3 regions of the Lysinibacillus sp. NPDC094177 genome follow, and region 2 is predicted to be linked to each of the others. Evidence: riboswitches for the same ligand, from Rfam matches in the RefSeq annotation. Region 2 holds a riboswitch; each other region holds the start of a gene.
What was found. Region 2 has a riboswitch for lysine ahead of ACQKNC_RS19715 (amino acid permease). Riboswitches for the same ligand answer to the same signal wherever they lie in the genome.
Positions count from the first base shown of each region.

Region 1: it holds a riboswitch for lysine, as region 2 does, so the genes downstream of both, ACQKNC_RS03480 (aspartate kinase) here and ACQKNC_RS19715 (amino acid permease) in region 2, are expected to answer to the same signal.
Region 3: it holds a riboswitch for lysine, as region 2 does, so the genes downstream of both, ACQKNC_RS20290 (cysteine hydrolase family protein) here and ACQKNC_RS19715 (amino acid permease) in region 2, are expected to answer to the same signal.

Region 1 is NZ_JBNNTW010000001.1:709,398-719,439, reverse strand. It holds gene ACQKNC_RS03495 (amino acid permease) at 1-491, shown strand, start outside; gene trxA (thioredoxin) at 620-931, shown strand; gene uvrC (excinuclease ABC subunit UvrC) at 1,232-3,022, shown strand; lysine riboswitch at 3,162-3,340, shown strand; gene ACQKNC_RS03480 (aspartate kinase) at 3,683-4,909, shown strand; gene ACQKNC_RS03475 (methyl-accepting chemotaxis protein) at 5,035-6,294, shown strand; gene ACQKNC_RS03470 (YslB family protein) at 6,424-6,858, opposite strand; gene ACQKNC_RS03465 (succinate dehydrogenase cytochrome b558 subunit) at 7,131-7,745, shown strand; gene sdhA (succinate dehydrogenase flavoprotein subunit) at 7,812-9,566, shown strand; gene sdhB (succinate dehydrogenase iron-sulfur subunit) at 9,572-10,042, shown strand, end outside.
Region 2 is NZ_JBNNTW010000016.1:73,674-83,715, forward strand. It holds gene ACQKNC_RS19690 (Nramp family divalent metal transporter) at 1-582, shown strand, start outside; gene ACQKNC_RS19695 (ABC transporter permease) at 703-1,392, opposite strand; gene ACQKNC_RS19700 (ABC transporter ATP-binding protein) at 1,385-2,308, opposite strand; gene ACQKNC_RS19705 (sensor histidine kinase) at 2,446-3,381, opposite strand; gene ACQKNC_RS19710 (response regulator transcription factor) at 3,387-4,079, opposite strand; gene ACQKNC_RS19715 (amino acid permease) at 4,886-6,349, opposite strand; lysine riboswitch at 6,436-6,612, opposite strand; gene ACQKNC_RS19720 (CynX/NimT family MFS transporter) at 6,788-7,996, shown strand; gene ACQKNC_RS19725 (nitric oxide synthase oxygenase) at 8,035-9,081, opposite strand; tRNA gene ACQKNC_RS19730 (tRNA-Glu) at 9,454-9,525, opposite strand; tRNA gene ACQKNC_RS19735 (tRNA-Asn) at 9,527-9,603, opposite strand; tRNA gene ACQKNC_RS19740 (tRNA-Ile) at 9,608-9,684, opposite strand; tRNA gene ACQKNC_RS19745 (tRNA-Gly) at 9,694-9,767, opposite strand; tRNA gene ACQKNC_RS19750 (tRNA-Phe) at 9,771-9,846, opposite strand; tRNA gene ACQKNC_RS19755 (tRNA-Ser) at 9,854-9,946, opposite strand; tRNA gene ACQKNC_RS19760 (tRNA-Ala) at 9,961-10,036, opposite strand.
Region 3 is NZ_JBNNTW010000018.1:12,047-22,088, reverse strand. It holds gene ACQKNC_RS20295 (APC family permease) at 147-1,490, opposite strand; gene ACQKNC_RS20290 (cysteine hydrolase family protein) at 1,504-2,220, opposite strand; lysine riboswitch at 2,374-2,558, opposite strand; gene ACQKNC_RS20285 (hypothetical protein) at 3,255-3,551, opposite strand; gene ACQKNC_RS20280 (transglycosylase domain-containing protein) at 3,945-6,152, opposite strand; gene rlmD (23S rRNA (uracil(1939)-C(5))-methyltransferase RlmD) at 6,487-7,851, opposite strand; gene cydS (cytochrome bd oxidase small subunit CydS) at 8,064-8,186, opposite strand; gene ACQKNC_RS20265 (cytochrome d ubiquinol oxidase subunit II) at 8,200-9,225, opposite strand; gene ACQKNC_RS20260 (cytochrome ubiquinol oxidase subunit I) at 9,222-10,042, opposite strand, start outside.

The sequences.
Region 1 (10,042 bases), on a different contig from region 2:
TGAATGCTGTCGTTTTACTAGCCATTATTTCATCAATGAACTCGGGCCTTTATGGTTCATCGCGCGTACTGTATACACAAGCTGTGGACGGGCGTGTACCTAAAATCTTTGCACATTTATCAAAAAGAAAAGTTCCGGTATATGCCATATTAATGTGTACTTTAGCTTTATATTTAGCCGTAATATTTTCTTTATTTGCTGGAAGCAAAACCTTTGATTTCTTAATGGGTTCACTTGGATATACCGTGTTATTTATTTGGCTAATTATTGCGATTGCGCATTTGAAATCGCGTAAAAACCAGCATGAAAAAACAAGTGCATATTCAGTAAAATGGTTCCCTTATACAACTTGGATAGCAATTATCGCGTTAAGTGCAATCCTGATTGGTATTATTTTTACAACATCTATTATCGTAACAGGTATTACATTAGCTATTTATCTCTTTATTACATTAACTTATTTCTATAATGGTCGTTTAAAAGAAGATTAAGCTAAATAGCAGATTAATGCCTTTTTCGACCATATTTTTCATAAATATTGCATACTAGGCAGATTGTTCGCTCAAGAGAATTTATCCATGCTATACTACAAACATAGTAAGTTTAAGGAGGATTTCAAATGGCAATTGTACATGCAACAGATGCAACTTTCCAAGACGATATTAAAGAAGGATTAGTGCTAGTAGACTTTTGGGCTGCTTGGTGCGGACCTTGTAAAATGATTGGACCAGTTCTTGAAGAAATGGATGCTACAGGTAGTGCGGCTAAAATTGTAAAAGTAGATGTAGATAACAACCAAGGTACTGCAGCTCAATACCAAATTATGTCTATTCCATCTTTACTATTATTCAAAGATGGTGAATTAGTAGACAAAACTGTTGGCTTCCAACCAAAAGAAGCGTTAGAAGCATTTATCGCAAAACATGCTTAACTTCTTTCAGCACAAGTCTTCCACCTCTACAGATGGGAGATGAATGCGAATTTAACCTCTTTTCAGGGGTGTCCAAACACCCGCTGAAAGAAGTTAAAGCCTCCGGCAGATGTCACGGAATCGGAAAGGAGTTCTTTGTGCAAGCACAAAGCCGATTCCGGACGCAATTATGCCGAGGCATAATTGATCCTGTAAGAAAAGAAAAGTCGAGCCATCTATAGATGTGCTCGGCTTTTTTTCGTTATATAATAAAGAGAAAAAGCGAACGCTAGTTTTAACAAAAAGGGGGGCAGGTAGGCGATGAATGATTTAATTAAACGAAAGCTTGAAATTTTACCAGATCAGCCTGGCTGCTATTTGATGAAAGATCGACAAGGAACAATTATTTATGTCGGGAAAGCAAAAGTGCTGAAAAATCGAGTACGCTCGTATTTTACTGGTTCGCATGAAGGGAAAACACAGAGGCTTGTAAGTGAAATAGAAGATTTTGAGTACATTGTGACATCTTCCAATATTGAAGCTTTAATTTTAGAGCTTAATCTTATAAAACTACATGATCCGAAGTACAATATTATGCTGACGGATGATAAAACGTATCCGTATTTAAAAATTACGAATGAAAAACATCCACGTCTTATTACAACGCGAAAAGTGAAAAAGGATAAGGCGAAGTATTTTGGTCCATATCCAAATGCATATGCAGCAAGTGAGACGAAAAAGCTGCTAGATCGTTTATATCCTCTTCGTAAATGTGTACAACTCCCTTCCAAGGTTTGTTTGTATTATCACATGGGACAATGTCTAGCTCCTTGTGTGAAAGAAATTGATGCTGAAATTTACCACGATATGATTGAGGATATGACAAAATTTTTAAATGGTGGGGTTGAGGAAGTCAAAAAGGAGCTAGAGGTAAAAATGCTAGCGGCTGCAGAAAATTTAGAGTTTGAGCGTGCAAAGGAATTTCGCGATCAAATTGCTCATATTGATACAGTTATGCAAAAGCAAAAAATCGTATCAAGTGATACAACGAACCGCGATGTATTTGGCTATGCAGTCGAAAAAGGCTGGATGTGTGTTCAAGTTTTCTTTGTTCGTCAAGGAAAGCTCATTGAGCGAGATGTGTCGATTTTCCCAATTTACCAAGAAGCAGAAGAGGAATTTTTAACGTTTGTTGGACGATTTTATGAAAAGTTAGAGCACATTAAGCCTAAGGAGATTTTTATCCCACAATCTATTGATGCAGATATTTTAACGGAATTATTAGAAGTTAAGGTACTGACACCAAAACGTGGGCAAAAAAAAGAACTTGTTGATTTAGCGACTAAAAATGCTGAAATTGCTGTAGCAGCGAAATTCCAGCTTATTGAACGTCAGGAAGAACGAACAATAGGAGCATGTGAGGCTCTGGGTGAAGCTATGGGTATTTCTACGCCGTTACGGATTGAAGCCTTCGATAATAGTCATATGCATGGGACAGATGCTGTATCTGCAATGGTAGTATTTATCGATGGAAAACCTGCAAAGAAGGAGTATCGAAAGTACAAAACACGCACTGCTGCCAAGCACGATGATTACGGTGCAATGCAGGAAGTAATCCGTCGTCGATATACGCGAGTTTTAAAGGAAGGTCTGCCTTTGCCAGATTTAGTACTAATTGATGGTGGGAAGGGGCAAATGGAAGTCGCGCGAGAAGTATTAGAAGATGAGCTCGGCCTTGTCATTCCAATAGCTGGATTAGCAAAAGATGACAAACACAATACGTCACAGCTTCTATTTGGTGATCCACCTGAAGTAATTGCATTGAAGCGTACAAGCGATGGCTTCTATTTACTGCAACGAATTCAGGACGAAGTACACCGCTTTGCTATTACCTTCTTACGACAACAGCACGAAAAGCATGCTATCCAATCAGTCCTCGATAATATAGAGGGCGTTGGTCCAAAGCGAAAACAGCAATTACTTAAGCATTTTGGCTCAGTCAAAAAAATTCGTGAGGCTAGTGAGCAGGCATTACAGGAAGCAGGAATGCCTACTAATCTAGCTAGTAATATCCACGCTTATTTTCAACAGGAGACATTGTCAAAGGATTAGACATATGCTAAGGTTGTATATAACATTGATCTACAATATAGCAATGTTATATACGATGCCTTAGTTTTTTTAGTAGTTTCTATTTATACAAAAATGGAAATTTTCCCCACTAAGGTTCGATTAAATACACTCACTATTTAGTGATGATAGAGGTGCAAGGTTCAAGAGTAGTGCATTTGAGGACGGACAAGTCCAGTGAAAATGTATGAAAGGGGAGCTTGCCGAAGTAGAGCATCGTTGTTTCCGATGCTTAGCTGGTTTTACATTTAAGAGATGTAGGACTGTCGATTCTAAACGTTTCGGAGAGCTATCACACATGCACAAGTTACTTTTATTGTACATGTTATAAGCAGCTTTCACGTTATGTGAGAGTTGCTTTTTTAGTTTTCTAGAGACAACATTTCTCAAAGCAGTTCTTACTATTATGAAATGATGCCAAAAGATTTTCCGTATAACCCCCGAGAGTAAAAGCTATTAATGCAAAAGTGGATTCATACTAAAATCTGTTCTTGATTAAAAAATTTAGAGCGGAGAACGGTGAGTGCTCACGTTGCTTTGCTTTTGTCTCATGCATGTCCCTGAAAATCGTTATTTTGGTGAAGAACTGCAAAAGTATAGCTACTTTATAATCAACAAAAAGTACGAAGGAGAATGATGAAGATGGCGAGAATTGTGATGAAATTTGGTGGTGCCACATTAGTATCAACAGAGCACATTCAAAATGTTGCTAAAAAGGCGATTGCAGAAAAGCAAAGAGGTTTTGATGTTGTCGTTGTCACTACAGCTATGAGGGGGATGGCTAAAGAATTAGCAAAGATGGCTCGTAATCTATCAGACAAAGCGTCTAAGCGTGAACTAGACGCACTATTTTCAACAAGCTCACAACTATCAAGTGCTTTAGTGGCAATTGCTTTGCAGGAAGAAGGATATGATGCAGTGTCATTAACAGGCTGGCAGGCAGGTATTCAAACTGATGCTATATATGGCAATGCACGTATTGATGAGATTGATGTAAGTCGAATTGAAGAGCATTTTACTCAGGGGAAAATTGTAATCGTTGCTGGGGCACAAGGTATCGATAATTTACGGAATATTACGACGCTTGGTAAAGGTGGGGCGGAAACGGCGACTGTAGCTATTGCTGCAGCATTGGAGGCGGAGCGCGTAGATATTTACACGAATGTGGATGGAGTCTATACAGCAGACCCAAGTTACGTTGCTGGGGCACAAAAACTAAAAGAAATTTCCTATGATGAGATGCTAGAGTTATCAAACTTAGGATCACAAATTTTACACCCGAGAGCTGTTGAGTTAGCAAAAAAGTTTCAAATCCCGGTAATAATTCGGTCGAGCGAAATAGATATAGTAGGTACTTTATTAAAGGAGGAAGTTGAAATGGAGAAAAATTTAATTGTACGTGGTGTTGCCTATGAGTCAGACGTTATTCGCTTAACGGTTGGCTATGATGCTTATTCTAATGCTTCGTTAGCAGATATGTTCACAATACTTGCAGAAAATCGCATAAACGTCGATATAATCGTACAAGCAATAATTGATGGTTTAAAACCGACTGTATCATTTACCATTTTGAAAGAGGAGTTCGCCGAAGCATTACGTGTTTTAGAAGATAGCAAATTATCACTAGGGTTTAGTTTTGCTGATTTTGAAATTGGCTTAGCAAAAGTCTCTATAATTGGCTCAGGTATGGCATCTAATCCAGGGGTGGCTGCTCGTATGTTTGATCGTCTACGTCGTGAAGGTATCCCTGTGAAAATGGTAAGTACTTCTGAAATAAAAGTGTCTGTCGTTGTTCCTCAGGACGAAATGATTCGTGCAGCAAATGCATTACATGATGAGTTTAATTTAGAACAAACACTTTACATATAAAATTGAATAAGATGTGTCAGTAATTGGCACATCTTTTTTTGTTTACATCAATTTAATACTTTATCCAATTTTATTATTATATAATAAAATGTGACATGTTTTACCAAGGGAAAGGTGGAGTTTGTATGGTCTTATTCAGATTATTTCAAAAGCCAATGGATGTAAGCGTTGAGAAACACAACGATTTAGAAATACAAATTTTAAAAAAGCGAATTCTGGAATTGGAACTTGAGCAGGAAAGCATTGATGTGAAAAATGCGATTTTAGACTTTGTATTAGCACACATGGAGTTAATTAATTTTCAAACGGCTTTAAAGGTTAAAAATGTCTCAACGAGTGTAGGGGATATTTCTGCGATGAGTGAAGAAATGTCGTCAAATACAGAAGAGATGCTTGCGGTTGAGCAAAATGTTAATGCAAACATTCAAGAAATAAAACAGCATTCATTACTACTTGTTGAGGAAATGGAATCATCCATTACAAAAGGCGAGATAGTTCAGGAATTGTTGATCAAAGGAGCTCGATCAACAGAGCAGTTGAATGATGAAGTAATTAAAATGGATGATATTAGTAAAAGTGTAACCGGTCTTGCCGATCAAACACAACTGCTAGCCTTAAATGCCTCCATTGAAGCCGCACGTGCTGGTGAGCATGGGAAGGGCTTTAATGTTGTCGCGATGGAGGTAGGGAAGCTAGCCAATAGCTCGAAAGGTTCATTGCAAGAAATGACGAAAATTCGATCAGTTATTGATAAGAAATTACAAAACACAATAACAAATATCAAACAAGTAGAACATTATTTAACTGATTTTTTAAGTATCATGAAGGACAATATTGCTAATCTGACTGTAACAAGTAAAAATATTGAAGAAGCAGCACTTGGAATTCATCAAATAACAGTCGCATCAGAAGAAAATGTAATAGCTGTTGGCCGTTTAGCGGAAACAATGACGGAATTATCACATACTAGTAACTTCTCGGATATAATACAAAATCAAGTTTCTGAAATGTTAAAAGCTATTGCACCGACAATTCGAAAGCCTTCAGAGCAAACGGTAGTTAGCCAATTGGCAGCAAGATTAATGGATCATGCTAACTTTTTACGGACTGCTATCCAAAAGGCGGGCCATAAAGAGACAATAAAAACGCATCATCAATGTACGTTTGGAGAATGGTATTATGGACATTTTGAGCAATATAAGAATTTACCAGAATATCGTCAAATAGAACAACCTCATGAATTGGTACATATGGCTGCACAAAAATTAGTTAATGAACTGTCAATTATTAACCTAGAGGAAATGATTCAACACTCGCTTAATATTTTAGAAGCGTTTATTTCGTTAATAGATGTGCTTTTAAAAGAAAGACATGCACAACTATAATAAATATAAAGGGATTCGATTTTCGTTGCGACTGAGCACCTTACTGGGGGCGTTTAGTCGCAACGAAAATAAACTTTTATAATAAAAAGGATTGTCATCCATCAATTTGGAATGACAATCCTTTACGTTTTATTCTGTAGGAACGGTGTTCATGATTCGTTCTTTGACGTCCCATTTTACTGTAAACATAACGTTATTATGCTTTTCACTTTTTTCATCATAGCATTCTGTTAAATAACCTTTTGCTTGCTGGATTTGTTCAGCTATAAATCCTGCTTCAAGTCTAAAGCTACGAAGACCGATTTGTAACAGTTCTGGATCATTTGTCAACTGGAATATGCGCCCATCCTTTGATTCTTTGACAAGCTCTAAATTACCCCAACAGGCATCTGCGAAAAATGCGATAAGTTCTTCTTGACTTTTACATGGGAACTTCCGAGCTAGATCTTTTCCTGCCCAGTAAAGGACATCCCCTTCATGTTTGCCAAGAATAGAAGATAAAATATAATCGCGAATTATCTCATAGCCAAATGCTGAGATTGTAGGAGATGAAGTGTTTAACATTGAAAGCCTTCTTTCTTAGAATTTTCTTATAATTCGACACTGATAAAGTAAAGATAGAATTTTCGAGAAAAAACGATGCATCATGTACTAGAATGTTTCTTTAATAAGGACTGCGAAAAACAGCTAGTTGCCTTGACGCTCGTAGCTCTTGAGAGTACAATAAACATGTCATAATATTGTACCATGATGAAATACACAGTCAATGAAGTATCAGTTACAAAATGATGACTTCTTTTGTTGTGCTATTTTAAGTACTAAGGGGGGTAACAGTCTTGTCGAAAGATCGAGAGTTTTTATGGCGTCGTTTACATTCTCTACTTGGTGTGATTCCAGTAGGTCTGTTTCTGATGTTCCACTTGTCAATGAACTTCACTGCTGTTGGTGGTGAACAAGCTTACAATAATGCAGTAGGTAAGATGGATTTAATTCCACACAATCTTCTGTTAGTAATTGAATGGGTAGTTATTTATATCCCATTACTGTTCCACGCATTCTATGGTGTCTTCATTGCATTCACTGCTTCACCAAACACAGGGCGTTTCAGTACATACCGTAACTGGATGTTCTCATTACAACGTTTCACTGGTGTATTCTTAGTGATTTTCATTGCATGGCATATTTTCGAAACGCGTATCCAAAAAGCGTTAGGTGCAGATGTTGAATTCAATATGATCGCAGATATCGTATCGAATCCACTGATGCTTGGATTCTATATTGTTGGTATTTTATCAGCAACTTTCCACTTATCTAACGGCTTATGGGCATTCCTAGTAAGCTGGGGTATTACACAATCTCCTCAGTCTCAAAAGATTGCTACTTATGTAACAAACATTATTTTCGTAATTCTAAGTGTAGTTGGTGTGGCTGCTATTTTATCTTTCGTTTAATTTAATAAAAGCTACTATAGAGGACATGCAATCATTGCAATTTTTTAAGAGGAGTGAGAAATAATCATGGCGAAAAGCAAAATAATTGTTGTCGGCGGCGGTCTAGCTGGTCTGATGGCAACGATTAAAGCAGCTGAAGTTGGTACTGAAGTTGATTTATTCTCATTAGTTCCTGTAAAACGCTCACACTCTGTATGTGCGCAGGGCGGAATTAATGGTGCGGTAAATACAAAAGGTGAAGGGGATTCTCCTTGGATCCACTTTGATGATACAGTATACGGTGGGGACTTCTTAGCGAACCAACCACCAGTTAAGGGTATGTGCGATGCAGCCCCTGGTATTATTCACTTAATGGACCGTATGGGTGTAATGTTCAACCGTACACCAGAAGGTCTTCTTGACTTCCGTCGTTTTGGTGGTACATTACACCACCGTACAGCATTCTCTGGTGCGACAACTGGTCAACAATTACTATACGCGCTAGACGAGCAAGTTCGTTCTCACGAAGTAGCTGGTTTAGTTAACAAATATGAGCACTGGGAATTCCTTGGTGCAGTAGTCGATCCTGACGGCGTTTGTCGTGGTATCGTAGCGCAAGATATGCGTACAGAAGAAATTAAATCATTCCGTGCGGACGCTGTTATTATGGCGACTGGTGGCCCTGGTATTATCTTCGGTAAAACAACTAACTCTGTAATTAATACAGGTTCTGCTGCTTCTATCGTTTACCAACAAGGTGCTACTTACGCGAATGGTGAGTTCATTCAAATTCACCCAACAGCTATTCCTGGAGATGACAAAAACCGTCTAATGTCAGAATCAGCTCGTGGTGAAGGTGGCCGTATTTGGACTTATAAAGACGGTAAACCTTGGTACTTCTTGGAAGAGAAATACCCAGCATATGGTAACTTAGTACCACGTGATATTGCAACACGTGAAATTTTCGACGTTTGTGTGAACCAAAAACTTGGTATCAACGGCGAAAACATGGTATACCTAGATCTTTCTCATAAAGATCCACATGAGTTAGATGTAAAACTTGGTGGTATTATTGAAATCTACGAAAAATTCGTAGGTGATGATCCACGTAAACTACCAATGAAAATTTTCCCAGCAGTTCACTACTCAATGGGTGGATTATGGGTTGACTACAACCAAATGACTGAAATTCCTGGTTTATTTGCAGCAGGTGAATGTGATTACTCTCAACATGGTGCAAACCGTCTTGGTGCGAACTCATTATTATCTGCTATCTATGGTGGTATGGTTGCTGGTCCAAACGCAGTAGATTATGTTAAACATCTTAAAAAGCATGCTGAAGATCTTCCACAAGAAGTATTCGATGCTCGCGTTAAAGAAGAACAAGCTAAATGGGATGCTATCATGAAAATGGATGGCACAGAAAACGCTTACTTACTTCATAAAGAGCTTGGTGAAATGATGACAGCTACTATGACAGTAGTACGTTACAACGACCAACTTGAAGATACATTGAACAAACTTGATGAATTCCAAAAACGTTGGGAAAACATTAACATCAACGATACACAAAAATGGAGTAACCAAGGTGCTCACTTTACGCGTCAGTTGAAAAATATGATTTACCTAGCGAAAGTAATGACAAAAGGTGCATTATTACGTAACGAATCTCGTGGTGCACACTACAAACCAGATTTCCCGAACCGTGATGATGAGAACTTCTTAAAAACAACAATGGCGAAGTTTGATCCAACTACTGGTAATCCAATTATCACGTACCAAGAAGTCGACGTTTCATTAATTCCACCACGTAAACGTGATTACTCTGCGAAAGGAGACTAAGAATTATGGATATCGCAGCTAATACTGGAAGAATGGTAAAAGTTGAAATTTTACGTCAAGATACAAAAGGTGGCAATGGCTACTGGCAGAAATTCGAAGTTCCTTACCGCCATGGTATGAACGTTATTTCTGTATTAATGGAAATTCAAAAGAATCCAGTTATGTCAAATGGTGAAAAAACAACACCAGTTGCATGGGACATGAACTGTCTTGAAGAGGTTTGTGGTGCATGTTCAATGGTTATCAATGGCCGTCCACGTCAATCTTGTTCAACACTGATTGATCAATTGACTGAACCAGTGCGCCTTGAGCCTATGAAAACATTCCCAGTTATTCGTGACTTACAAGTTGACCGTGAACGTATGTTCAATGCACTTAAAAAAGTTAAAGCATGGGTTCCAATCGATGGTACTTATGATTTAGGTGAAGGTCCACGTATGCCAGAAGGTAAACGTCAATGGGCTTATGAATTATCT
Region 2 (10,042 bases):
AGTCGTGTCGTTGGCCGAAATGATGCTGAAAAAAAACGTATATTCCGTTTTGAGTTTATTGATATTATTATCGCGATGATTGTCGCAGGCGCTATCAATATGAGCATGCTTGTTATTGCTGCAGCAGTATTCCATACACAAGGCTTAGTAGTTGAAGATTTAGATATCGCTTATAACGGATTAAAAGAGGCGCTTGGTCCGATGGCGGCGGTGTCCTTTGGTCTTGGCCTTCTCATTGCAGGTCTTGCTAGCTCTTCAGTTGGTACACTTGCAGGTGACGTTGTGATGCAAGGCTTTATTAGAAGAAAAATTCCGCTTTATTTACGTCGAGCTATTACAATGTTACCTCCTCTGATCATCATTGCATCTGGAGTTAATGCAACTTATGCACTTGTCCTAAGCCAAGTTGTTTTATCGTTTGGTATTGCATTTGCTCTTGTACCGCTTGTTATGTTTACAAGTAAGCGTGACGTCATGGGAAGCCTAGTCAACCATCGTATTACAACCATATTAGGATGGATTGTCGTAGCGATTGTAGTTGTTTTAAATCTTTATTTATTATGGCAAACGATATTTGGTTAAAAAAATGCCAGACACAAAAACCTTAATTTGGTTTTGTGTCTGGCATTTAAGTTTTTAAAGCTCTTCCGACTGGATGCTTTCTAGAGAGCGTTTAGTCTTTGATGAGCTAATTCTTTATCCTCAAATATCTATCTTCTCAATGTTTCTAAATGATAAATAGGCCACGCTTATACCGATAATAGCTAAAGTGATTGGTATGATAATAATATCATACAAGGTGAAGTTACCTGTATTTGATGATACGGCCGCTACAATTAAAATAGATGATATAATTGTTGCCGGAATAGAGTATTTTCTCATACCAAAATACAATGGTATTAATGCGATGCATGATGCTGCAACTGCATTCATGATCACAACTGGAATTCGTTGTATTATTAGAGAGCTCGTTAATGTATCTGAAACCAATTGGAAATTCTCACTAACAGCACAAAAAATCGCTGTTACAAAAGCAGTTGATATAATAATTGCACTAAAGGTGAAAAGAACAACAATGGCTAACTTTGAAGCAATTAATTTTTTCCTATTTATCGGATACATAAAAGCTACAGTGATCGTTTTATATTTGAATTCTCCAATAATAAGCTTGGCGATTAACGCACTAGCAAAAATAATAAACACTGCTCTTACAGCTGAATCAATAATGCCTAATGCCATCTGATAATTATCAAGGGTTGGGTCCCCTTCTATTTTAGTAATAAATAAAAGCATAAACATAATACCTAATATCACAAAATTTGCGAAAATAGCTCGTTTTATATATGAACCAATATGATATTTTTTCATTTCTAGACCTATTAAATTAAGCACTAGCTACACCTCCATTGATTAACTTCAAGAAATAATCCTCTAATGAGCTCGTTTTTTTGCTAATGCCCTCAATTTCAATATCATGCTCAATCAATGTTTTAGATAGCACCTTTTGTGAAGCTGTCGATTCATAAATTCGAATACAATTGTCATCCATTAGTTTGAAATTAGTAATATTTAATTTACTTTCTATAATAAAGGCAGCCTTTTTCCCATCATTGACAACCACTTCAATATAATCTGCTTGACTACGATTGACATCTTCCATTGTTACTTCCTTAATTAATCTTCCATCCTTAATAACTCCAACTGTATCTGCTAATTGTTCAATTTCACCCAAAATGTGACTAGAGATAATAATTGTAATTCCATAATCTTTACAAAGCATCTTGAATAGCTCTCGAAGCTCTTTTATGCCAACTGGATCTAGTCCATTAATCGGTTCGTCTAAAATAAGTAATTCTGGTTTAGTAATAATTGCACGTGCAATACCCAATCGTTGTTTCATCCCAAGAGAAAAGTCTTTTACACGCTTATTCTCTGTGTTTGTTAGTTTTACTAGATCTAGGACATGAGCTATCTCTTTCTTGTCATAGTAGCCCATATATTCACAATGTAATTCTAAGGTTTCTTTTGCTGTTAAATCTTCATAAAAAATCGGGTATTCAATAATCGTTCCCATCCTTTTCAGCACTTCGTATGAGCGGTCCATTAATTTTTCACCAAAGATTTCGATGTCTCCACTCGTTGGCTTCGTAAGGTTTGTCAACATTTTCATGACTGTCGTTTTTCCGGCACCATTAGGACCTAAAAAACCGTAGATCTCTCCCTTTTTCACATGCATAGTCACAGCAGAAACGACTTCTTTTCCCCCAAACACCTTCGTAAGCTGATTTGTTTTCACAATATATGTCATGTAGATCTCTCCCTTTAATTTAGCTATCTTTATTATAAAAAATGAAACTCTCTAATTTATTACTTGATTCTTACAAATTTCTTAAGCGCAGAAGAAAAGCTTGTAAAGCAATTAAAATGCTCTACAAGCATGACTGTTCAGTACATCATTCGTTTTAATGAAATCGTAAAAATGGTCTTCTCATACGGGATACTGGAAAGCTGGATGGAGCCATCCATTAGTTCTACAAGACGTTTTGTAATAGTTAAGCCAAGACCACTTCCTTGAAAGGATTTATTTCTAGAATCCTCAAGCGTATACATTCTCTCAAAAACATTATCAATATGATATTCGTCAATCCCCTTACCGCGATCCCATACATCAATAAAAATATTAGTATCATCATTTCTTACTGTGAGTCCAATAATGTTTCCTGCCGCTCCATAGGCAATAGCATTTGACAGTAAATTATTTAGAACCCTATCCAACGCTTCTTCATTACCAAGTGCATACACGGATATCTCTGGTATTTTTATTTCAATCTCTAGTCCCATAGACATGACCATATCGTAAAATGATAAAATATTTTTTCGGCAAATTTCACTTACATTAATTTTCGTCATTGGGTAATCCGTATCTCCAGCCTCCAATTTTGCCAGGTCAAAAAATGTATAGATTATTTTTAATACTTCCAATGTTTTCGAATGAACGCCTGTGAGTAACCGTTGCTGCTCCTCTTCACTCAGTGACTGCTTAAGCTTTAGCATTTCAGCATAGCCAAGTACAACTGTTAAAGGTGTTTTAAGATCATGTGAAATATTGGCTAGCATCTTTTTCATGGAGCTTTCCATTTTTCGATGTGTCGCCAGTACTTTTTGATTATGGTCTAGCAACGCATTCATCGCAGTAAGCAGCTGCTGTAATTCCGGATTCGCCGTCGACACTAATATCTTTTCATTCGATTGTTCATCAATGATTGATTGCAGTTTTTGATGCATGTATTGAATAGTAGCGTCTTGTTGTTTTTTTGCTCTCATCTGAAAAATAATAATTCCTACGAGAAACACAATAATCAGTAATAGAAATATAATCATGGAGTTTACCCTTCAAATTTATAGCCGATTCCCCAAAGCGTTTTAATATATTGAGGATTGGATGGATCGTCTTCAATTTTTTCACGTAATCTTCTTATATGTACATTAATAATATTTTCATCCCCATAGTAAGCATCATTCCAAATCAATTGATAAATTTGTTGCTTTGTAAAAACTCGATTACGATTTGTCACGAATAATTTTAGGATGGCAAATTCCTTCGACGTGAGCTTTAGTTTGTGTCCATTCTTCTCTACTGAAAAATTAACAAGGTCGATCGATAAGTTGTCTATCTCTACTATATCTTTCTTATCCTCTACTTGAGTGGAATATTTTGTAGCCCTTCTAATTGCGGCTTTGACACGGGCCGAAAATTCCAGCATCGAAAATGGCTTGGCAATATAATCATCTGCCCCTAATCCTAACCCTAATGCTTTATCAACATCACTATCCTTGGCTGACATGATGATAATTGGCAGCGATGCTTGCTCTCTTATAATCTTTAGAACTTCTAATCCATTAAGTTTTGGTATCATAATATCCAAGATCACTAAATCAAATGGATTGTTTAAACAATTTTGTAATGCTTCTTCTCCATTTATTGCAGAGGTGACAAAGAACCCCTCCATCGTTAAATAGTTTTCTACCATTTCGCGAATGGCTTCGTCATCTTCTACTAGTAAAATATGCTTTTGCACTTTCATGCACCTCTTCCTAATATAAAGCAGTCTATATATGACTTGTCATTACTATGATCATCACCACAAAGAGGGGTTGATTTCCGTTCCAGCTGAGCGCTTTTATCGCTGTCGTACAGAGCAAAGCTTCCTGGGGCGTCTAGCCTCCACTCCAATCAACTTATATACATGGTATACGTTCCAACAAATGTCCTACCCAAAATTTGATGATGTGTTATTTATCTATCAGTTTACCATATTAAGGTTGTGCTCCAAAAGTGGGGGACGATTCGAGAAACTAAAGTCCCCTTTTTATTCTCTCCAGTAATTTTATCTGAAGACCCTAAAATACAGAATTTGCAACACCTTGTATCGATTGATATATTTTGATAATAATCAAAATTAAATTAGCAAGGGCTGAAGAAATGACTTTTAGAAGGAATTACGGTTTTTTTCTATTATATTTTGTATTATCGGGTCGTTATTGTTTTATGCCAGTTTATTAAGATAAGAACGGTATTTTGGGGATTTACTTTTATGTAGGTGCTCTACTCTGGATAATGAGTATTTTTTTGGGGATATCCGGAATAAAATCAAAACAACCAGGTATTTCTAAATTTTTAGGATTACTCATCATTTTTCTTATTCTTATACTCTACGGATCGCTGATTGCTATTATGGGGATACAGGTTTTGGAGCTTAAAGATTGGAACGTTCACCTATAGTGTTTTGATGATACGTCTGGGTTACAAATTCATCAATATTTTTTAACTAAAAAAAACTGTCCTGCGAGCATTTTCTATGGCTCACAGGACAGTTTAATTTTTTTATTGTTCTACTTTTAAATCACATTGCTCTAATGGAAGCATTTTTGTTTTATGCTTGATTTTATAGCCAAGCCATAACAGTAAGAACAGTGGAATACCGATATATGAGACAAGAACTCCGTACCAATCTACTTTATCACCCATAAAGGCATTGTAGTTTTGTCCAATAACAACAATCATACAAACCGTAAAGGCGAATAGCGGACCGAATGGAAATAGCTTTGCTCTATACGGTAACAATTTCGGATCTAAGCCCTGTGCCTCGAACGCTCGACGGAAACGGTAATGACTAAATGCAATTCCTAGCCAGGCAATGAAGCCAGACATCCCAGAGGCATTTAGAAGCCACATATAGACCACACCATCACCAAAGAATGAAGCTAAAAATGCTAGGCAGCCTACAGCTAAAGTTGCCAATAATGCGTAAATCGGAATACCTCGACGGCTTAGTTTAGTGAAAAATTTCGGTGCATGTCCATCTACCGCTAATTGCCAAAGCATACGTGACGATGCGTAAAGCCCTGAATTCCCTGCTGACAGCATTGCCGTTAGAATGATAGCATTCATCAATGATGCAGCGAAGGCGATTCCTAAACGATCGAACACCAGTGTAAATGGCGAAACAGCGATATCTTCAGATAGCAAACGTGAGTCTGTAAATGGAATCAGCATCCCAATTGCACCAATCGCTAAAATATAGAATAAAAGAATTCGCCAGAAAACAGACTTAACAGCTTTCGGAATATTTTTACCAGGGTCATCCGTTTCACCTGCTGTTATTCCAAGTAGCTCCGTCCCTTGGAACGAGAATCCTGCAGCTAAGAAAATACCAAATGTAGCAAGGAAACCTCCGTGGAATGGTCCATCACTGATGAAGAAATTCGTAAAGCCTACAGGAGCTTGTCCTCCTAAAATACCGAAAATCATTAAGAAACTGATGATAATAAAAACGATTACAGTTACAACCTTTATCATTGCAAACCAATATTCACTTTCACCATAGCTTTTTACCGATAATAGATTAAACGTTAAAACTACAGCGATAAATATAACAGTCCAAAGTGCAGATGAGCTATCTGGGAACCAATATTTCATAATTAATGAAACAGCAGAAATTTCCGCCGCAATAGTAATTGCCCAGTTGTACCAGTAGTTCCAACCAAGTGCAAAGCCAAGAGCTGGGTCTACAAATTTTGTAGCATACGTACTAAATGAACCCGATGATGGCATATAGGCTGCCATTTCGCCTAAACTCGTCATTAAAAAATACACCATGACACCGATTAATGCATAGGCGAGTAGCGCACCGCCAGGGCCTGCTTGTGCAATGGCACCACCACTAGCTAAGAACAATCCTGTACCGATTGTACCGCCTAATGAAATCATTGTAATATGACGGCTTTTTAATTCTTTTTTCAGCTTCGGCGCTTTATGGCCGAGCTGATTGACTTTTATCTCACTCACGATATAGCTTCCTTCCTTTTTTAAGAGGCAAAAAAATGCCATCACATGAACGTTGCTGTGATGGCTAAGTAAATCCTCTGTTCTTTCAAAATGATAGCGCAACACGTTGTCCAAACGTGACAGTTCTGTTCCTTTCGGAGACAGCCCCAGCATGAGGTTTTCAAGTCCCCTCACACTTCGGCAGTATTTCCTTTCAACTAATATCTCTAATGCTTGTCATTTCCATTAGTATACTCTTAAATACCGCGACCTCTACCTCAATACAAACATGAGGCATATAAATATTAAATTTATGATGTGTTCTAGTTTAACATACGACCTATGACATTTCAATAACGCGAGTAATATTCAGTGTTTTATGAATTTTCAACTATTTTTAACGTTGTGATAAAGTGGTATAGTGGTTCAATCATAATTGTTCTACCAGGGGGGATTTATTTGACTACTCATGAACATACCGATACTTATCCTAGCAGGAAAATTAACTGGAAAGGTACAACCTTATTACTAGTTATCGGCGTGATTTGCATTGCCTCGACACTACGTATGCCGCTAACAGTTGTTGGCCCCATTATTTCCTTTATCCGTGAAGATCTTGGCATATCCAATATACTAGCTGGCTTTCTAACAACAATCCCATTGCTAGCATTTGCAATCATTTCACCATTCGTACCAAATGTTGCACGTAAATTTGGGCTAGAATTAACATTATTTTTATCAACGATTCTTTTAGCATTAGGAATTGTACTACGCTCCCTTGGCACAACTAGTTTGCTCGTATTTGGTACTGCGCTAATTGGTATAGCCATTTCATTTGGTAACGTACTAATTCCCGGATTAATTAAATTGAAGTTTCCCTATCACGTAGGTTTACTTATGGCATTTTTCACAATGTCGATGAATTTGACAGCTGGACTTGGTGCCGGTATTAGTTATCCTGTTGCCAATTCGTCATTTGGCTGGCAAGGTGCGCTAACAATCGCGCTTGTTCTTGTAGTGTTAACCATTTTAATTTGGATTCCACAGTTGAAATTTAATAAGCCTGAGCCTAATGTTAAAACTACGAAAGTACGTACACCATTATGGAAATCACCTATTACTTGGGCAGTGACAGGGGCTATGGGATTACAGTCATTATTATTTTATACAACTGCCGCTTGGATTCCTGAAATATATATGGCACAAGGATTAGCTGCAGATCGTGCAGGCTGGATGTTTTCCATCATGCAATTTTCACAAGTCCCAATGGCTTTAGCTGTGCCTATTATCGCTAGTAAAATGACATCTCAACGACCTCTCGTATTAATGTTTACGGCATTTTACTTAATTGGGTTTACCGGAGTAGTTATGGAATGGACAAGCCTCGCTATACTGTGGATGGTGCTACTAGGCTTAGCCGGAGGAGCTTCATTCTCATTAGCAATGATGTTCTTTACATTACGTACCCGTACAGCTTTTGAGGCAGCTGATTTATCAGGGTTTGCACAATCACTAGGATATTTATTTGCCGCAATTGGTCCAATTTTATTTGGTTATTTACATGATTTATTCGGCGGCTGGCATATCACTGGTTGGTTATTCATTGTCGTAGTATTGATACTCTTCTTATGTTCATTTAGGGCTTCTAAAAATGAATATGTGGATTAAAAAAGGCAGCTCATGTTACAGTGAGCTGCCTTTCTCTATTAATAAGATGGTTTTTGATAAAAATAGTTGGGTGTATTGTAAACATTAACATAAGGCTTATGGTAAATATGAGTTGTAGCGGGTGAAAGAGGCGGAATCAACCACGTCCAATTGCCCGTAACCTCCCGATCTGCTGCTGCTTCTGTTTCCTCAAACAATTTAAATTGCTGTGCAGCTGTATGATGATCTACAATGCTGACACCGTCTTCTTTAAAGGAATGTAGAACTGCAATATTCAGCTCAATTAATGCCCGGTCACGCCATAGAGAAGCCTGTTTAGTTGTATCAAGGTTGAATATCTCTGCTATAGCGGGCAGCATATTATAACGCTCATGATCTGCTAAATTACGTGCTCCGATTTCTGTACCCATATACCAACCATTGAATGGGGCTGCCTCAAAATCGATACCTGCCATTTGGAAGCGCATGCTAGAAATTATCGGCACTGCATACCATTTCAATCCTAGCTTCTCGACTTGAGAAGATTCTGGATGACGAATCGGTACCTCGAGTACATATCCGTCAGGGATTGTAAACACTTGTGGCTCCCTTCCATCCACCTGTACAACAAGCGGAAGCACATCAAATGCGGTTCTTTCACCTTGCCAGCCAAGTGACTCACATACTTTTGTAAATTCAACAGAATGCGGATCACCAATGACTCCAGACTCCGTGTCATAGCCAGCATAACGGATTAGCTGATGATTCCAGATACGAACTCGACCTGGTGCAAAAACCGTTATCGTTGGACGAATTTTCCCACCATTTGTTGCATATTGAATATGTTCAAGCAAAGCGTTGAAAATATCCTCTTCATTCAAAATATCGCGGGCATCTACAACATGTAGTGATTGCCAAAACAAGCGGCCAATGCACTTATTACTATTGCGCCAAGCCACTCGTGCACCAAAAATTAATTCTTCCGTTGTCGGTATATATTCTCCTGCTGTTTTAATTTGCTGTAATTTATTTTCTAGCCATGTTTTCGACTCATTTTGTTCTACTTGATAAAGTTCTAAAAACTGCTGTACTTCATGTAAATTCATATCGAATTCCTCCATCTACCCTCATATTAGAGGAATAGAACTATAATCACCACGAAAAAATCTGCTAGAAAACATACATATTTTATATATGAAATACTTTGTTCAATATTTCATATCATTTCTTATATTTTTTCAAACTAAAATTATTTATGGATTAGGAATAAGGTCTTAGCCCCTTATTGAATTGCCATTATAAAAAATGTTATCCATTAGTTCTATATTTTATTGGGAATTTCACTTAGAAAGAGGAGATCCAAAAGGAGCCGCCAGTATTATTTATAGTAAAGTTTGACCCATTAATCCCTTTCACAACGGCGTTTTTGAACTAGTTGGCATAAAAAAAGCATGTTGCACAATGTGCAACATGCTTGATGACCCGTACGGGATTCGAACCCGTGTTACCGCCGTGAAAGGGCGGTGTCTTAACCACTTGACCAACGGGCCATGGCTCCGAAGGCAGGACTCGAACCTGCGACAACCTGATTAACAGTCAGGTGCTACTACCAACTGAGCTACTTCGGAATAATGGTGGGCCTAAATGGACTCGAACCATCGACCTCACGCTTATCAGGCGTGCGCTCTAACCAGCTGAGCTATAGGCCCATTATTTTTTGGAGCGGGTGATGAGAATCGAACTCACGACATCAGCTTGGAAGGCTGAGGTTTTACCATTAAACTACACCCGCATATGGTGGGTCAGGACGGAATCGAACCGCCGACACTTAGAGCTTCAATCTAATGCTCTACCAACTGAGCTACTGACCCGGAAAAATGGAGGAGGTAGAGGGATTCGAACCCCCGCGCGGTGTTACCCGCCTGTCGGTTTTCAAGACCGATCCCTTCAGCCAGACTTGGGTATACCTCCGGAAATTATATAAATGGTGGAGCCTAGCGGGATCGAACCGCTGACCTCCTGCGTGCAAGGCAGGCGCTCTCCCAGCTGAGCTAAGGCCCCAACAAT
Region 3 (10,042 bases), on a different contig from region 2:
GTAAGTTTTATCATTTTTTATTAAAAAATACACCTATCCCCAGATATTCCTGTATAAAAATAAATCAGCTACCTAATATCGATAAAAATTACCAATACTAGATAACTGACTTATCTCAGAAATTCACTCTAAGCTCTTTCGGTATTTTATAAATCCGTAAAAGTTGGTGGTTTCTTTTTGAAGCCTTTCGTCGTAATGAAAGCATAGATAAAACCGATTGCAAGCCAGATAAAGCCTATCTTCAATGTCATCGGTGATAAATTAATAAATAAGTAGAAACATATACCAAATCCTAGCCCTGGAATTAATAAATATCGAATTATTTTCTTTTCTTTTTTACGGAAGAAGTAATACACGATCACTGACAAGTTGACAAACATAAATCCAGTCAGGCCTCCAAAGTTCATTAATTCTGCTACGAAATTTACTGATAAAAAAAGTGCTCCTAAAACACTAATCACACACATCAATAAAATATTGTATACCGGTGTTTGATATTTTGGATGTAAATGTGTGAAAAACTTTTTCGAAAGTACCTCATCACGACCCATACTAAACATTAAACGAGATGCACTTGCTTGTCCTGTTAAACCAGCTGTCACAGTCGATACAATAATCGCAACCGTATAAAGAGTTGCAAGAACTGCACCACCTGCTTTTTCAGCTATATCAAATAAAGCCGTATCAGCTGAGCTAAAGTTTGTAACATCAGGCCATACGAGCTGAGCTACATACGCTTGCCCAATAAAAATAAGTCCTCCGATTAAACAAGCTAAAATAGCTGCCTTCCAAATATCATCTTTTGGATTAACTGCCTCTTCTGAAAGAGTAGTAATCGAATCGAACCCTAAAAACGAGAAGCAGGCCATTGCTGCACCAGAAATAATTGCAGACATAACGAATTTTTCATCGTTGAAGAACGGCACAACAGTAAAGAGCGACGTACCACTTTCCCCACCGACAATTGTCTTCACACAAAAAATAACAAAAATAACGACTACAATTCCCATAAACATAACGAGGATTTGATTTGTTTTTGCTGCGATGCCAATACCTAGAATATTTACAGTAGTTATAATACCTGCAATTAATAACACCCATACCCAATACGGAACAGATGGTATTAATGCATTCGCATATGAAGCACCTACCATAAATACAATGAGTGGCACTAGGACATAATCCATAAACATTGCCCAACCTGCAAAAAAACCTAAATGCGGATTGATCGCACGCTGTGTATATGTATAAGTTGACCCTCCATTTGGAAAAACAGCAGCCATTCGACCGTAACTATATGCAGAAAACATCATTGCAACCATCGCAATCAAGTAGGCTAATGGCAACATCCCACCTGTAGTCTCTGCTGCAAAGCCATAAATATAAGCTGGCGCAATCGGTGTCATAAAAGCAATACCATAAATGACTAAATCTTTTAATGTTAAAACACGTTTTAACTGTGGTGTATGATCATTTGGTGTTTGACTCATAGTCCATTTCCTCTCACACATTCATTGGTTCGTGTTTTGATAGTTCTTCCGTTACTAAATCAATTACTTCATCTGTACTCATCACTTGGCAATAAATTTGATTCATAATCATAATTTCAGCATCATGAAGCTGTTGCGTTGCAGCTGCACATGCATCTTCAACTAAAATAACTTCAAAGCCTGCGTCAGCTAAGCTTCGAACTGTTGAAGCAACACATTGATCTGTTACAACACCTGTACAAACTACTGTTTCAATGCCCATATTACGCAGTAAAAATTCATAATTCGTTCCACTTAATACGCTATCTGTCGTTTTATTTACAACAATTTCGTCATCAAGAGGCTTTAATTCATCCACCATCTCCGCTCCTGGGTCACCGATTGGCAATAAAATATTGTTCCATCCTGGACGGCGTTGTACAGGAGAACGATCTCGTCCATCTTTATGATGGCAAGCAATGCGACCAAATGTTACTTCTAATTTATTAGTACGGAAAAAATCTAAAAGCTTTTTATTGTTCGGAATCGTTAAATTGTCGATACGATCAAAAAAGTATTCCCACTGATCAAACATGCCCTTTTCTCTTGCAACCTGCGCGTCTAATCCGTCTCGGCTAATAAACTGATGTTGCATGTCTACTATTAGTAATGCTGTTTTATCTGGGTTCACGTTTACTTTTTGACCGTCAGTCGGTAAAAATTCATAATATAATGTTGATGTATTCTCCATAATATTCCCTCCAAAATACCTCTAATTCCAAAATGTATAGACAAATAAAAAACAGACTCTTTGTGCAAAAGAATCTGTCTAACACAAAAATGACCTACTCATTTTTAGAAACTTAAAATGAATCGACCATTTAAAATTCCCACTGTTTGTCTAAACAGAGATAGCACAACTTCATAAACACGTAAGTTTACGAAGACAGTCCTGCAACTATTCGCTACAGACCCAGTATATGATGGCGAGAACTCACCACATACTTCGGCGACACTTCCTTCTACCTAACTTCTTCATCTTCTCGGACTCCATTAGGTACTGTTAACTGTCGCGCCTCTACCTCACTATCAGAAAAGTGAGGTTTATTAAATTATTTGAAATAATTATATTATTACATTTTTTATATGTCAACTTTAAAATCTACTATATTTTATAAGATTTATCGCGCACAACCACAAAAAAATGACAATCAAAACACTTTTACACAATAACTATTTACAATAAATATAACAATATATCAATAATTGTATACGCATTTAATTATTCACCTCATGATTTTTCATTACCTATAAACCATTCCCTTCTTAACGCTCACGATTCACAATATATTTCATAAATTACCCCAGCGATAATTTTTTTGAGGATAAAATTGATCAATACGCTTTTCAAGTTATAAAAGTAAAAGCAGACGGCCAATTAGAGGTGCATTATCGCACTTCTAAACCGTCTGCTTTTTATGTTTCAACAAATATTTAATTAGATATACCAAAGACACACCCTAATAAATCATACGTTGAAAAACACGCTTAAATTAGGATTAGGCAGCTAGTTCAAGCTATGCACAGCATTTACAATGTGTGGATTGTATGTGACACATTGGTGATGGTGGGTTAAATTAAAAAATGACTCTGCTCTGCTTTAGCGAAATACCAACTTACTGTATCTTCTACTTTCACTTACAAAAAGAGCATCAATTCCTTTTTGATCAGCGACTCTATTAAGTTAAAGAAATATTTTTCATTATGTATCTAAGTTTGATTACCTCAAGTCTTTCTTTTTTCTTCTTTTCTCCTTTTTGATTCTTTTACATAATTAATATAGTTCCCTGTTCCTTCTATTGCTGAAACTGCAATGATAGCCCATTCTAGTGCATTAACATCTCTTAGCGATTCCTTTCCATAGAATAATGTGATGCTAGCAATAAACCCATAGAGAAGTGCTTTAGAAAAATACTCCCAAATAGGAGAATAAATTTCTATATTAATTTTCCCGTATATTTTGTCTATTAAGATTGCCATTCCTAAAATTATAACTACGGTTATAATAATTTCCGTCTCCATAGTCCGCCTCCATAAAAAATTTTAACAAATGCTTCATTATATAATTTCTTCGAAAATATCTTTAATCCTTTATATAACGAAAAAGAACGAATTCCACTACTGGAAATCCGTTCTTTTATCATTTCTTTATTATTAAACTAACTCCAACTAATCTCTTGGTTATAGGGAACAGGTCAACCTTTTTTATTGTTTTAACAGGTATGTGGAAACATATCTACTACGATTTTTTCAAAGCCGGAATCTTAGTATCTTTAACATTCACACCTAAGATTGTAACCCCCAATACAAGAGCACCTCCTATGAAGAAAACCCAGCTCAATGATAAAATGAACGAAAGTGAAGATGAAAATTTTGCAGTTACTATCGGCAAAAAGTTAAAAGACATTCTTTCGTCTAACCATGCTTTTGTTCCTTTTCTTCTTCCTTTTTCCGACGCTTCTCTTCTTCTTTTCTATGTTTCTCTTCTTCTTTTCTATGTTTCTCTTCTTCTTTTTTAAGTTTCTTTTCCTCTTTTTTGAGCTTCTCTTTATTTCCGCCATTATTAGGATGAATTATTACATTGTTGTTTTTAGGTGGCTCTTCTGCAGAATCAATTCCTTTTATATAAAGTTCATTTTTCACTCTATAGACACTTTCTGGTTGCTGAAAATTTGCTGTATCCGTTCCGATTGCTTCCATCATTGCTTTAAACATTAACTGTGAGATTTTCGTCGTATTTCCAGTCATATAGTTACCTTGCCCGTTTTGAGCGTAACCCGTCCAGACAGCCATGGTGTATTGAGGTGTATACCCTGCAAACCAGCTATCATTTGTAGCAACGTTTGGATATCCATATTTAGCTCGAGTTTTTTCATCAAAATTGGTTGTACCTGTTTTCCCGGCAACATCCAGTCTGGGAACATTTGCAGTTGTTCCTGTCCCAGTATTTACGACTGTACGTAACATATCAGTTACCATATAGGCAGTGTAATCCTGCATAACACGTTTTGTTTTCTCCCCAAAATTAACGACTGCGCCATCCGCGAAAACAACCTTTTGGACGAAATGTGGTTTATTGTATAATCCGTTGTTTCCAAAAGCACTGTAGCCCCCTGCTATGTCTAAAGGACTAACGGTATTGCTGCCGATCGAGTATGATTCATATACTTCATTACTTTTAAATGTAATGCCAAGTTGTTCTGCAAAACTCTTAGCCTTATCCATCCCAACTTCTCTCAATGTGAGCAGTGCCGGGATATTGTATGAATATTGCAGTGCCGTCCGCATAGTCAGCATTCCATGATATTGATGATCCCAGTTGGAGATGGGCTCACCCGTTGAATAAGTTGTCTGATGGTCGTTAATCAAATGAGCAGTGGACCATTTTAAGTTTTCAATCGCCGGTCCATAATCAAATATAGGCTTAAAGATTGATCCTGGTTGACGTCTGATATCGACAGCAAAGTTGTGACCTGAAAATTGGGCTTGATAGTCATTTCGACCACTTCCGATTGCCCTGACTTCACCGGTCATGGTATCTAATAAAACGAAGGCTCCCTGAAAATTCTCATCCGGATAGGCAATGATTTCACTTGTATTCATCATTTTTTCCGCGAAATCCTGTGCTTTTGGATCCAGGGTTGTATAAATCGACAATCCGTCCTCGCTGATGTCTACATCCTTCAGTTTTCCCTTTACCTCTTTCACAGCTGCATCCAAAAATGCTTCATAAGGCATACTTTGCTGCGCATTTTTTGCTACAAGTCCCTCTGTTACAGGAACTTTTTCTGCTTCCTTCATTTGTTTTTCCGTAATATAGCCATCTCGAAGCATCGAGCTTAATACGATGTGACGGCGCTTCGTGGCTGCTTCTTTGTTTTCCGGTATGGTTGGATCATAATTGTTCGGACTCTGTGTCAGTCCGGCTATCATCGCCGCCTGCGCAAGCGTCATTTTTTTCAAATCATCGGACTCAATTCCGTAATAATTCTTTGCTGCCGTAGCCACTCCGTAAGAGCGGTTTCCAAGGTAGATTTTATTTAAATACATCATTAAAATGTCCTGCTTAGAATATTTTTTTTCCAACTGATACGCTAAGTCCCATTCTTGCACTTTGCGTTTCAGTGTTTTCTCTGGTGACAAGAAAGAATTTTTAATGACTTGCTGTGTAATCGTACTACCTCCCTGAGATCCGAAATCTCCGGTTACATTCACAAAAATTGCCTTGGCTGTCCGTTTGAGGTCGATCCCAAAATGTTCGTAAAAATGGGAATCCTCGGTGGCAATAAAGGCATTTTCCAACACTTTTGGCACTTGGTCGTACGTAATTTTTGTCCGTTTTTCCTTCCCGTATTCATAAAGGAAGTTTCCGTCTTTATCATAAAATTTAGTAGAAAGCGGATCCATTAGCTTAGCAGAATCTAAGGTAGGTGTACCCTTCATTATTGAAGCAATCGTAATGGCTCCTACTCCTGTTGCAACAAGTCCGACTACCAAACAGACAATGACCATTTTTTTAAATAACGATCCCTTTTTCAGTATACCGATACTTCTATGTTTATTTTTGTTTGTTTTTTTCGCTTTTTTTCGTTCCTTACGAGTTTGATACCCTTCTTCTGACATTCCTATTCTCTCCCATTTAAATACAATTACAGTTAATATATGCGCAACAGCCTGTGTCGATATAATCGTTTTGTGTGATTTATTTTCAAGTCATCTTTTTCATGAATTCCTATATAACGGTTTAAAGAACGAGTGATCCACTAATCCCCATGGTTATTTCTTTAATTTTTTGAGTGCCTAACATTATTAATGCCCTCATAACAATATCCTGACAATTAATTCTATCATCTGGTACTAATAGTTGATACTATATTTTTTTACTAACCTGGCCAAATAACACCTTTATTACTAAAAAAAAGAACGAATTCCACAATCGGAAATTCGTTCTTTTTCTTTATACTAATTCCAACCACGCTACTGCCTCGCAATGTGTCGAATGCGGGAACATATCCACAGGTTGAATCTCCTGTGTTTGATAACCCCCATCCTCCAAAATTCGGAGGTCACGTGCTAGTGTAGCTGGATTACAGGACACATAAACAACACGCTTGGGACTTTGCTCTAAAATTGTTTTTAGAAGCGCCTCATCGCAGCCTTTGCGCGGTGGGTCAACTACTAGGACGTCTGCTTCTTTGCCTTCCTTATACCAACGTGGAATAACTTCCTCTGCTGGGCCGGCCTCGAAATACGTATTCGTAAAGCCATTTAGTGCTGCATTGCGTTTAGCATCTTCGATAGCTTGTGGAACAATCTCAACACCCATAACAGCCTTTGCTTTTTGTGCAAGGAATAATGAGATGGTACCAATTCCACAGTAAGCATCAATTACTCGTTCATCACCCTGTAAGTCAGCGTAGTCTAATGCTTGTTTATATAGGACTTCCGTTTGCTCAGGGTTTACTTGATAAAATGAACGGGCTGAAATTTCAAAGCGAACGTCGCCAATTGTATCGATAATAACGTCCTTGCCCCACAGGTTCACGGTTTCATCACCGAAAATAACGTTCGTTTTGTCGCTATTAACGTTTTGCATAATTGATGTTACATTCGGAACAAGCTTCTGGATTGTTCCAACAGCGGCTTCTTTTTGCGGGAATTTTTTCTTTTTAGTTACGAAAACAACCATAACTTCACCAGTTGCTCGTGCTTTACGAATAACTACGTGGCGCAGCATTCCCTCATTTGTTAACTCGTTATATGGTCGAATACCTATTGTCGCTAGTTCCTTTTTCAAGCCTGCAAGAATAGCGTCCGCTTCCCCTGTCTGAATTAAGCAACGCTCCATATCCACAATGCTATGGGACTTCGTTTTGTAGAAACCAGCAATTGCTTGTCCTGCTTCATTTGAGGAGAAAGGTATTTGTGCTTTATTACGGTAATGCCAAGGCTCTTCCATACCCTTCACAGGCAGAACAGGCGCATCAATTTTACCAATGCGCTGCATGACATTACGCACCATGTTTTCTTTCCATTTTAACTGCCCTTCATAAGACAGGTGCTGTAATTGACAGCCGCCACATTGCTTGAAATATTCACAAGGCGCATCTACACGATCGGGTGATGGCTTAAGAATTTCTACAACCTTCGCAAAGCCATAATTTTTTAACGTTTTTAAAACATGTACTTCCGCCGTTTCATTAGGAAGTGCACCTTGGATAAATAATGGATAGCCATCTACCTTTGCGACGCCATTGCCATCATGTGTTAAATCTTCTATATAAACTGTTAGTCGGTCATTCTTTTTCACGGGTGCTGACATTCGTACATCCTCCATTTCAATCTCTTTATTGTAGCATGTTGCGGCGGATGAAAAAAGAACAAGGCTTCATACTAACTGCCCGGGCTTGTCGAAAATGTGATCAGGTCTGGTTCTGAACTGCTCGGGTATGCAAAAAAGTGATCGGCTCCGCGTACTCGAGCACTGAACGAACGGATACTTCTTCCCCTTTACACGAGTAGAAAAAAGAGCCGCTATTCGCGGCTCTTCTCCTCTTTCCTCACTGTGTGGTAATCTCTTGGTGCCCACCAGAAAGCAGCAACTAATCCAAGGATGACGACTATAAATGGCGCATAAAAAATAAAAAAACTTTCCATAGTTTTATCCCTCCTATGCATGATTGTCTTCTTTTCCTGTCACGTAATTTTTGTTGAAGAGGAATAATTTCAACAACAAGAATAGTGATGGAACAAGTAGACACAGTCCTAAAATAAATGCTATGACGAGTGCAATTGCCATTTGTGTACTTGTAAAGCTATCGTAAATAGTTAAATACGGATACAGTAAATAAGGATATTGAGCGATCCCATATGCGAAGAATGCTACTGCAAATTGGGCAATCAATAATCCAACTGCAAGACCGTAATTTTTTCGCATCCATATTAACAATACAGTAATAATAAACAGCACGGCTGATATGGCAAACATCCACCATAAATTAACCATATGATTGTAACTTTCAGGGTTGATGGATTTCATTTCGTACATAATACCGAGCGCACTCACCATTAATGGTATCGCCCAAACAAGTGCGTATTTTCGCATTAAATTTGATGCTTCCCTATCCTTTGCTTTATGCGCATACCAAGTTAAAAACACGGCTGAAATATAAAGTACAGCTGCAATACTCAACACGACAATACTCCAAGCAAATGGGCTCGTATACAATGTCCAATAGTTTAAGACAGGTTGCCCTCCAACAATATCAACATAGCCACCAGCAGCAATCGCGAATACAACAGAAAGTGAGGCTGGAATAAGTAAGCCTGCTATACCATACGTCAACGTGTAACCAATATGTCCACGTGTGCCATATGATTCAAACGCATAGTAGGAGCCTCGAATTGCAAGGAGCACTAGCGAAATACTAACTGGGACAAGTAAAATCGTTCCATAATAGAAAGCTGTTTGTGGGAAAAATCCAACAATCCCAACAAAGAAGAATACTAAAAAGACATTGGTTACTTCCCAAACAGGCGATAAATAACGCTTAATAATATTCGTTAAAATGTGATTTTTTCCGATGAGTAGGCTGTATGCATTAAAAAAGCCTGCACCGAAATCGATTGAAGCTACAATGACATAGCCAAATAGGAAAATCCATAATACTGAAATACCTAAAATCTCTAACGTCATAAGATGTCACCGCCTTTTTCAGCATGGCGATCTTCTATTTCACGCTCAATTGGATTCTTTTTGAACATACGAACTAAAACCACCATACTTCCTATTGCTAATACGGCATACACACCAGTGAACAGTAGCATCATTAAATCCACATGGTCACTCGTTGTGGCCCCTTCTGGTGTTCGCATTAATCCATATAAGATCCAAGGCTGTCGTCCCACTTCAGCAAGCCACCATCCTGCTTCAATTGCAATAATGGAAAGTGGTCCACCTGCAACAACAATCCATCTAAACCAACGTGAATGAATAAACTGCCAATCACGTGCTTTCCCGGTTACGTAAAGCAGTGAAACGAGTGCCATGAACATGCCAATCATCACCATGAGATCAAAGAGGTAATGAATATATAGTGGTGGTCGATCTTCTTTAGCAAATTGATCTAAACCAATTACCTCTGCATTTGGATTATTATGTGCTAAAACACTCAAAGCATAAGGTACTTTAATAGCATATTTTATTTCTTCTCCATCTAATACACCAAACAGTATAAGGGAAGCTTTGTCTTCAGTTTCAAAATGCCACTCAGCTGCAGCTAGTTTTTCTGGCTGATATTCTGCTAAATACTTTCCTGAAAAGTCTCCAATAATCGCTGATGCAATGGAGAAAATCAAACCAATCTTCATAAGTAGTAATAAAGATTTTTTATGGTATACATGCTTAGAACCTCTAAGTAGACGATATCCTGCAATAGATGCTAACACAAATGCGGACGTCATATACGCTGTTACGAGAACGTGTGCTACCTTTGTCGGCATTGCTGGATTAA